Regions from separate parts of the Streptomyces sp. NPDC104106 genome, predicted to be linked through region 1. Evidence: predicted binding sites of a transcription regulator. Region 1 holds the regulator's gene; the other holds the start of a gene.
The links. The regulator HrcA, encoded in region 1, represses chaperone genes, less so after heat shock. The targets are predictions, from matches to a motif close to TTNGCACTCNGNNNNNCNGAGTGCNAA.
Positions count from the first base shown of each region.

Region 1 (4,333 bases):
GTCAAACCCCACCGCTACCCGTGACGAAATCGATCAGCTCCTCCACGCGCCCCAGCAGCTCCGGCTCCAGGTCCTTGTAGGACCCGACCCGCTTCAGGATCGCCTGCCACACCGCGCCCGTGTTCTCCGACGGCCAGCCCAGCGCCCGGCACACGCCCGTCTTCCAGTCCTGTCCGTGCGGCACTTTCGGCCACCCGGGGATGCCCAGTGCGGCCGGCTTCACGGCTTCCCAGATGTCGATGTAGGGGTGGCCGACGACCAGCGCGTGTTCGCTGGTCACCGACTCGGCGATGCGCCACTCCTTCGTGCCCGGGACCAGGTGGTCCACCAGGACGCCCAGCCGCGCGTCCGGACCCGGGGCGAAGTCCGCGACGATCCCCGGCAGGTCGTCCACGCCCTCCAGGTACTCCACGACCACGCCCTCGATCCGCAGGTCGTCGCCCCAGACCTTCTCGACGAGTTCGGCGTCGTGCCGGCCCTCGACGTAGATACGGCCGGCGCGGGCCACGCGCGCGCGGGCGCCGGGGACGGCGACCGAGCCGGAGGCGGTACGGGCGGGCCGGACCGGGGCACCCGACGACGGCCGTACGAGGGTGACCACGCGTCCCTCCAGCAGGAAGCCGCGCGGCTCCAGCGGGAAGACCCGGTGCTTGCCGAACCGGTCCTCCAACGTCACCGTGCCCGCCTCGCAGCGGATCACCGCGCCGCAGAAACCGGTGCCGGGCTCCTCCACCACCAGGCCCGGCTCCGCCGGTACCTCCGGCACGGGCTTCGGCTTCTTCCACGGCGGGGTCAGGTCGGCGGAGTACGTACGAGGGGGCGGGCCCGAAGGGCCCTCGCTGGAGGGGCGGTGGCGGGGGACGGGTGGGCGCATTCGAGTGACGATAGGAGAAGTCGTGGAGCGGCGCTCACGACACGCCGAAACGCGCCGCCAGCCGATCGCGCTGCCGGCGGACGAACCCCGCGTCCACCACCGCTCCGTGACCCGGTACGTACAGCGCGTCCTCGCCGCCCAGCGCCAGCAGCCGGTCCAGGGCCGCGGGCCACTGCGACGGGACGGCGTCCGGGCCCGCCTGGGGCTCGCCGGACTCCTCGACCAGGTCGCCGCAGAAGACCACCTCGCGCTCGCCGGGGACCAGGACCGCCAGATCGTGCGCGCTGTGGCCGGGGCCGACGTTGGCCAGCAGCACCTGGCGGCCGGCGCCCAGCTCCAGGGTCCACTCCCCGCTGACGTGGTGGCCGGGCGGGACCAGCGCGTCCGCCGCCTCGTCCGCCTCGGCCACCGGCAGCCCGTTCCTGATCGCGTCCAGGCGCAGCTCCTCGCGCTCGTGGACGAACACCGCGTCCACGCCCACCGCCGCGTACACCTGCGCCCCGGCGAACGCCGGTGCCCCGAGGACATGGTCGAAATGGGGATGGGTGAGCGCGAGATGGGTCACACGGCCGCCGGCCAGTTCCTCGGCCCGCGCCCGCAGCCGCGCGCCTTCGGCCAGACTCGACCCCGCGTCCACCATGAGCGCCGTACCCTCGCCGAGGACCAGGCCCGCCGTGCAGTCCCAGCCCGGCAGCCGGCACCGCCCGACCCCGGCGGCCAGCCGCTGCCACCCCAGCTCTTCCCAAGTCACCGTCATACCGCGACGCTAGCCCTACGAGCCGGGACGAGGGCACCGACCTTGCCCCGGGTGTACCCGGCAGCCGTACACTGGGCGCGGGAAGGCTGGCACTCGCATGGGAAGAGTGCCAGGCGGCCGACCCGACGGCCGAGCGGTTGAGGGACGACGTGCTGGAGGTGCGCGCGCATGCTGAGTGAACGCAGGCTCCAGGTGCTGCGCGCCATCGTCCAGGACTATGTCGGCACCGAGGAGCCGGTCGGCTCCAAGGCCCTGACCGAGCGGCACAGCCTCGGGGTCTCCCCGGCGACCGTCCGCAACGACATGGCCGCCCTGGAGGACGAGGGGTACATCGCCCAGCCGCACACCAGCGCCGGGCGGATCCCCACCGACAAGGGCTACCGGCTGTTCGTCGACAAGCTCGCGGGCGTCAAGCCGATGACCGCGCCCGAGCGGCGGGCCATCCAGAACTTCCTGGAGGGCGCCGTCGACCTCGACGACGTCGTGGCCCGCACCGTGCGGCTGCTCGCGCAGCTCACGCGGCAGGTCGCCGTCGTGCAGTACCCGTCCCTGACCCGGTCCACCGTCCGGCACGTCGAGCTGCTCTCGCTCGCCCCCGCGCGCGTGATGCTCGTGCTGATCACGGACACCGGCCGGGTCGAGCAGCGGATGGTCGACTGCCCGGCGCCGTTCGGCGAGGCCTCGCTGGCGGATCTGCGGGCCCGGCTCAACAGCAGGGTCGCGGGCCGCCGGTTCACGGACGTGCCGATGCTGGTCGAGGACCTCCCGGACGCCTTCGATCCGGAGGACCGCGGTACGGTCTCCACGGTGCTCTCCACTCTCCTGGAGACACTCGTGGAAGAGAACGAGGAGCGGCTGATGATCGGCGGCACCGCCAATCTCACCCGCTTCGGACATGACTTTCCCCTCACGATCCGGCCGGTGCTGGAGGCGCTGGAGGAGCAGGTCGTGCTCCTCAAACTCCTCGGCGAGGCCAAGGATCCGGGTGTGACCGTGCGCATCGGCCACGAGAACGCCCACGAGGGACTCAACTCCACCTCCGTGGTGTCGGTCGGTTACGGTTCGGGCGGCGAGGCGGTTGCCAAGCTCGGCGTGGTCGGACCGACCCGCATGGACTATCCGGGAACGATGGGAGCGGTACGCGCAGTGGCACGGTACGTCGGACAGATCCTGGCGGAGTCGTAAGTGGCCACGGACTACTACGCCGTTCTCGGCGTGCGCCGCGACGCGTCGCAGGATGAGATCAAGAAGGCGTTCCGTCGGCTCGCGCGCGAGCTGCACCCGGACGTCAACCCGGATCCGAAGACCCAGGAGCGGTTCAAGGAGATCAACGCCGCTTACGAGGTGCTGTCGGACCCGCAGAAGAAGCAGGTCTACGACCTCGGCGGCGACCCGCTCTCGCAGTCCGGCGGCGCCGGCGCGGGCGGCTTCGGGGCCGGCGGCTTCGGCAACTTCTCCGACATCATGGACGCGTTCTTCGGTACGGCGTCGCAGCGCGGCCCGCGCTCGCGCACCCGGCGCGGCCAGGACGCGATGATCCGGATCGAGATCGAGCTGGACGAGGCGGCCTTCGGGACGACCAAGGACATCCAGGTCGACACGGCGGTCGTCTGCAACACCTGCAACGGTGAGGGCGCGGCGCCGGGCACGACCGCCCAGACGTGTGACATGTGCCGGGGCCGCGGTGAGGTCTCGCAGGTCACCCGGTCCTTCCTGGGCCAGGTCATGACCTCGCGCCCCTGCCCCCAGTGCCAGGGCTTCGGCACCGTCGTGCCGACCCCGTGCCCGGAGTGCGCGGGCGACGGCCGGGTCCGTTCCCGCCGCACCCTCACCGTCAAGATCCCGGCCGGTGTCGACAACGGCACCCGGATCCAGCTCGCCGGTGAGGGCGAGGTCGGCCCCGGCGGCGGTCCCGCCGGCGACCTGTACGTCGAGATCCACGAGCTGCCGCACGCGACCTTCCAGCGGCGCGGCGACGACCTGCACTGCACGGTGACGATCCCGATGACGGCGGCGGCCCTCGGCACCAAGGTGCCGCTGGAGACCCTCGACGGCATGGAGGAGGTCGACATCCGGCCCGGCACCCAGTCCGGCCAGTCGATCCCGCTGCACAACCGGGGCGTCACCCATCTGCGCGGCGGCGGCCGGGGCGACCTGGTCGTCCACGTCGAGGTCCAGACCCCGACCAAGCTGGACCCCGAGCAGGAACGCCTGCTCCGCGAGCTGGCCAAACTGCGCGGCGAGGAACGCCCCCAGGGACAGTTCCAGCCGGGTCAGCAGGGGCTGTTCAGCCGGTTGAAGGACGCGTTCAACGGTCGCTGACGCGAGCTGTCGGGGGGCCGGGGGTCCGGGGGTTGTCCCCCGGGCAGGCACGGTCAGCCGGGTCAGCAGGGGCTGTTCAGCCGGTTGAAGGACGCGTTCAACGGTCGCTGAGCAGGCGGTGATCAGGGCTTGGCGGAGGGGCGTACGGGGTGCTCAGGCGGCCCGTATGCCCCTGTCCTATGCCGTCGGACGCCCCGATTCGGACTTGTTCGAAGGACGTGACACCATGCGGGCATGTCCTCCGCGCTGACCGATCTCTTGCCTCACCCGATCGTGCAGGCCCCCATGGCGGGCGGTGTCTCCGTGCCGCAGCTCGTCGCCGCCGTCTCCGAGGCCGGTGGTCTCGGATTCCTCGCCGCCGGTTACAAGACCGCCGACGG
Region 1 covers NZ_JBVJMF010000001.1:820,107-824,439, reverse strand. Annotated here, with positions in the region: partial or broken gene ACZ60X_RS03855 (Uma2 family endonuclease) at 1-24, shown strand, start outside; gene ACZ60X_RS03850 (DUF3097 domain-containing protein) at 2-874, opposite strand; gene ACZ60X_RS03845 (MBL fold metallo-hydrolase) at 909-1,631, opposite strand; gene hrcA (heat-inducible transcriptional repressor HrcA) at 1,800-2,816, shown strand; gene dnaJ (molecular chaperone DnaJ) at 2,817-3,953, shown strand; gene ACZ60X_RS03830 (nitronate monooxygenase) at 4,188-4,333, shown strand, end outside.

Region 2 (4,333 bases), on a different contig from region 1:
TCGTCGGCCGGGGCGATGTCGCGGACCTCGTCGAGGAGGGCGCGGCCTTCGGGGGTGAGCAGGAGAGCGAGGTCGTTCACCGGCTCATTGTGGGCCAGCCGGTGGATGAGGCGCCCGCGGCGGAGGTGTCGGCCGGGGTTCCGGAGGGGGGCCTGGGAGGATCCGGCACCATGCGCACAGTAGGACGAAATGAAAAAAATGCGGCCGAAGCCGGCTCCCGTGACCGGTCCCGCCTCGACCACGCGGCCCTCGGCTGCACAGCCGCCGTCCTGGCCTGCGCCGCCGCCCTCCTCTCCGGCTGCGCCGGGCCCACCGAGACCCGCCCCGCACCCGGCCCGCGCGGCCTCGGACAGGCCCTGAGCCCGCAGGCCCGCGAGGCCGCCGAACACGCCCGCCTCGTGGCCGCCGCCAAGCGCTGGGGTCTGGACCAGGTCCCGCTGACGCCCCCGCCGCCGCCCAGGCAGAAGCCCAGGATCACCGCCCGGCCCGGCTTCGAGGTGGACCACCAGGAGGACTGGCACCTGCCCCCGGTCTTCACCACCGTCCCCACCGACAAGAAGATCGTGTTCCTCACGATCGACGACGGCTCGGAGAAGGACCCGAACTTCCTGCGGATGATGCGGGAGCTGAAGATCCCGTACACCGCCTTCCTCAGCAACTACGTGATCGAGGACGACTACGGCTACTTCCGCGCCATGCAGGCGCAGGGCCACACCCTGAACAACCACACCCTGCACCACCCCTACCTGCCGGGCATGTCGTACGAGCAGCAGAAGGACGAGATCTGCGGCATGCAGCGGATCATGAAGAAGCAGTTCGGCAGGGCACCCACCGTCATGCGCTTCCCCTACGGCGACTACAACCAGGACAGCCTGCGCGCCGCCAAGGCCTGCGGCATCAAGTACGCGCCGATCTGGAACGAGGAGGTGTACGTCGACCACTGGGAGTACCGCGAGGACGACCAGAAGATGCGCCGGGGCGACATCGTCCTGACCCATTTCCGCGGCCGCTCCGAGTGGAACGGCACGATGGCCGACGACATGCGCCGCTTCCTGAACAAGGTCACGCGCGAGGGCTACGCCGTGGCCCGCCTGGAGGACTACCTGTGACGCGCGGGAGGAGCCCGTGGGTCCCGCCCCGCCGGCGAACTCCCGCCCCCCGCACCGAGCCCCCGCCCAGCCCCCGCGAGGGCGCGATCCCGGCCCCCCGAAACCCCGCACCCCAAGTCCTCGCCGCGCGCGCGAGGCGTGCCCCCGGGACGGACGACGCAAGCGTGCCGGCCGCGCGGGGGCGCGGCCACACGGCCGGTCCCGGGCAGCGCCCGCGCCGGCCCGTGGCCGCCGTTGTCCTCCGTGCCGTCAGTCGCTGGTGGGACAGCGTCTGTGGCGGGTGTACCGGGGCTGGACGTGTGCCGTGCGGGGGCCTGGGTCCGGTGTGTCGGGAGGCCGGGCTCGCGGTGGCCGCTGGGCGTGGTCGGTGCCGGGTTCTGGCCGGTGTACTCCTGGCCGCCCTTTTCCTCGCCGGTTGCGCGCAGTCCGTCGACCCCATCGAACGCCTCGGGAGGAAGGCCGCCGAACAGGTCCGGTCGCATGCCCCGCACCGCTCCGCCGCGGACCAGGGGTACCGCCGCTGGGGCCTCGCCGAGCCCCTGGCCCGGCCGCCCCGGCCGGCCGCCCGCGGCCTCGCCCTCACCCCGCACAGCGCGGGCCACTCCCTGCCCCGGGTCCTGGACCACGTCCCCACCCGTGACCCGGTCGTCTTCCTCACCTACGACGACGGCGCCGACAAGGACCCCCGCTTCGTCGACATGGTCCGCGACCTGCGGCTGCCGGTCAGCCTGTTCCTCACCGACAGCGTGGCCGGACCCCGCTACGACCACTTCGCCCGGCTGCGCGCACTGGGCGCCGGCATCCAGAACCACACCCTCGACCACCACGCGCTGGCCGGACTGCCCTACGCCGGCCAACGCGCCGAGATCTGCGGCCAGCAGGACCGCCTCCGCTCCAGCCTCGGCCTGCGCCCCCGCCTCTTCCGCCCGCCCTACGGCACGTACGACACCACCACCCTGCGCGCCGCCGCCGACTGCGGCATCTCCGCGCTCGTCCTGTGGCGCGTCGTCACGACCCCGACCGACCTGGCCTACACCCGCGGCGAACACCGTCTGGGCCCCGGCGACATCGTCCTGGTCGGCCCGGGCGGGGCGAGCGGCCGGATCCTGCGCGACCGCACGGTCAGGGTGCTGCGCCGGGCGCAGAAGAGGGGGCTGACGGTGGGGCGGCTGGAGGACTACCTGTAGGCGGCCTGGGGACCGTCTTCGGCCGACGCGCCGTGCGCATTGGCACTCCGCTTGACCGAGTGCTAATCGCGGTCATAGTCTCGGCTCTGGCACTCGACGCGTGAGAGTGCCAACAAAAGCGACGGGCAGGTCCGGCACCCGCGACGACGGATCCTCCTGGTCGCCACCTCAGACAGTTAACCCCGTGAGATCTCCGAAGGGGGAGGTCGGATCGTGACGACCACCAGCTCCAAGGTTGCCATCAAGCCGCTCGAGGACCGCATCGTGGTCCAGCCGCTCGACGCCGAGCAGACCACCGCCTCTGGCCTGGTCATCCCGGACACCGCGAAGGAGAAGCCCCAGGAGGGCGCCGTCCTCGCCGTGGGCCCGGGTCGCTTCGAGAACGGCGAGCGCCTGCCGCTCGACGTCAAGGTCGGCGACGTCGTCCTCTACAGCAAGTACGGCGGCACCGAGGTGAAGTACAACGGCGAGGAGTACCTCGTCCTCTCGGCCCGCGACGTCCTCGCGGTCATCGAGAAGTAATCACCCCGAGCGAACCTCTGCTCCTGAGCTGCGCCCCTGGCCCCCGCGACCGATAACGAAGCCGGGCGCCCGGGGCGCAGTCGTCTTTACACCCACAGATTTCCGAGAGGGCTTCCGCTGTCATGGCGAAGATTCTGAAGTTCGACGAGGACGCCCGTCGCGCCCTTGAGCGCGGCGTCAACAAGCTGGCCGACACGGTGAAGGTGACGATCGGCCCCAAGGGCCGCAACGTCGTCATCGACAAGAAGTTCGGCGCCCCCACCATCACCAACGACGGTGTCACGATCGCCCGCGAGGTCGAGATCGAGGACCCGTACGAGAACCTCGGCGCGCAGCTGGTGAAGGAGGTGGCGACCAAGACCAACGACATCGCGGGTGACGGCACCACCACCGCCACCGTGCTCGCCCAGGCCCTGGTGCGCGAGGGTCTGAAGAACGTCGCCGCCGGCGCCTCCCCGGCCGCCCTGAAGAAGGGCATCGACGCCGCCGTCGCCGCCGTCTCCGCCGACCTGCGCGCCACGGCCCGCCCGATCGACGAGAAGTCCGACATCGCCGCCGTCGCCGCGCTGTCCGCCCAGGACCAGCAGGTCGGCGAGCTGATCGCCGAGGCGATGGACAAGGTCGGCAAGGACGGTGTCATCACCGTCGAGGAGTCCAACACCTTCGGCCTGGAGCTGGACTTCACCGAGGGCATGGCCTTCGACAAGGGCTACCTGTCGCCGTACTTCGTGACGGACCCGGAGCGCATGGAGGCCGTCCTCGAGGACCCGTACATCCTCATCCACCAGGGCAAGATCTCCGCCATCCAGGACCTGCTGCCGCTGCTGGAGAAGGTCATCCAGGCCGGCACCTCCAAGCCTCTGCTGATCATCGCCGAGGACGTCGAGAACGAGGCCCTGTCGACCCTGGTCCTCAACAAGATCCGCGGCATCTTCAACGCGGTCGCGGTCAAGGCCCCCGGCTTCGGCGACCGCCGCAAGGCGATGCTGCAGGACATGGCCATCCTCACCGGTGCCACGGTCATCGCCGAGGAGGTCGGCCTCAAGCTCGACCAGGCCGGCCTGGACGTGCTGGGCTCCGCCCGCCGCGTGACGGTCACCAAGGACGACACCACCATCGTCGACGGTGCCGGCAACTCCGAGGACGTGCACGGCCGCGTCGCCCAGATCAAGGCCGAGATCGAGAACACCGACTCCGACTGGGACCGCGAGAAGCTCCAGGAGCGCCTCGCGAAGCTGGCCGGCGGCGTGTGCGTGATCAAGGTCGGCGCCGCCACCGAGGTGGAGCTGAAGGAGAAGAAGCACCGTCTGGAGGACGCCATCTCCGCGACCCGTGCCGCGGTCGAGGAGGGCATCGTCTCCGGCGGTGGCTCGGCTCTCGTCCACGCGGTGAAGGTCCTGGAGGACAACCTCGGCAAGACCGGCGACGAGGCCACGGGTGTCGCGGTCGTCCGCCGCGCCGCCGTCGAGCCGCTGCGCTGGATCGCCGAGAACGCCGGCCTGGAGGGTTACGTCA
Region 2 covers NZ_JBVJMF010000014.1:169,469-173,801, reverse strand. Annotated here, with positions in the region: gene ACZ60X_RS29425 (class I SAM-dependent methyltransferase) at 1-80, opposite strand, end outside; gene ACZ60X_RS29420 (polysaccharide deacetylase family protein) at 171-1,109, shown strand; gene ACZ60X_RS29415 (polysaccharide deacetylase family protein) at 1,457-2,296, shown strand; gene groES (co-chaperone GroES) at 2,510-2,818, shown strand; gene groL (chaperonin GroEL) at 2,941-4,333, shown strand, end outside.
Region 2: the regulator HrcA is predicted to act here: its motif matches at 2,336-2,362, upstream of groES (co-chaperone GroES).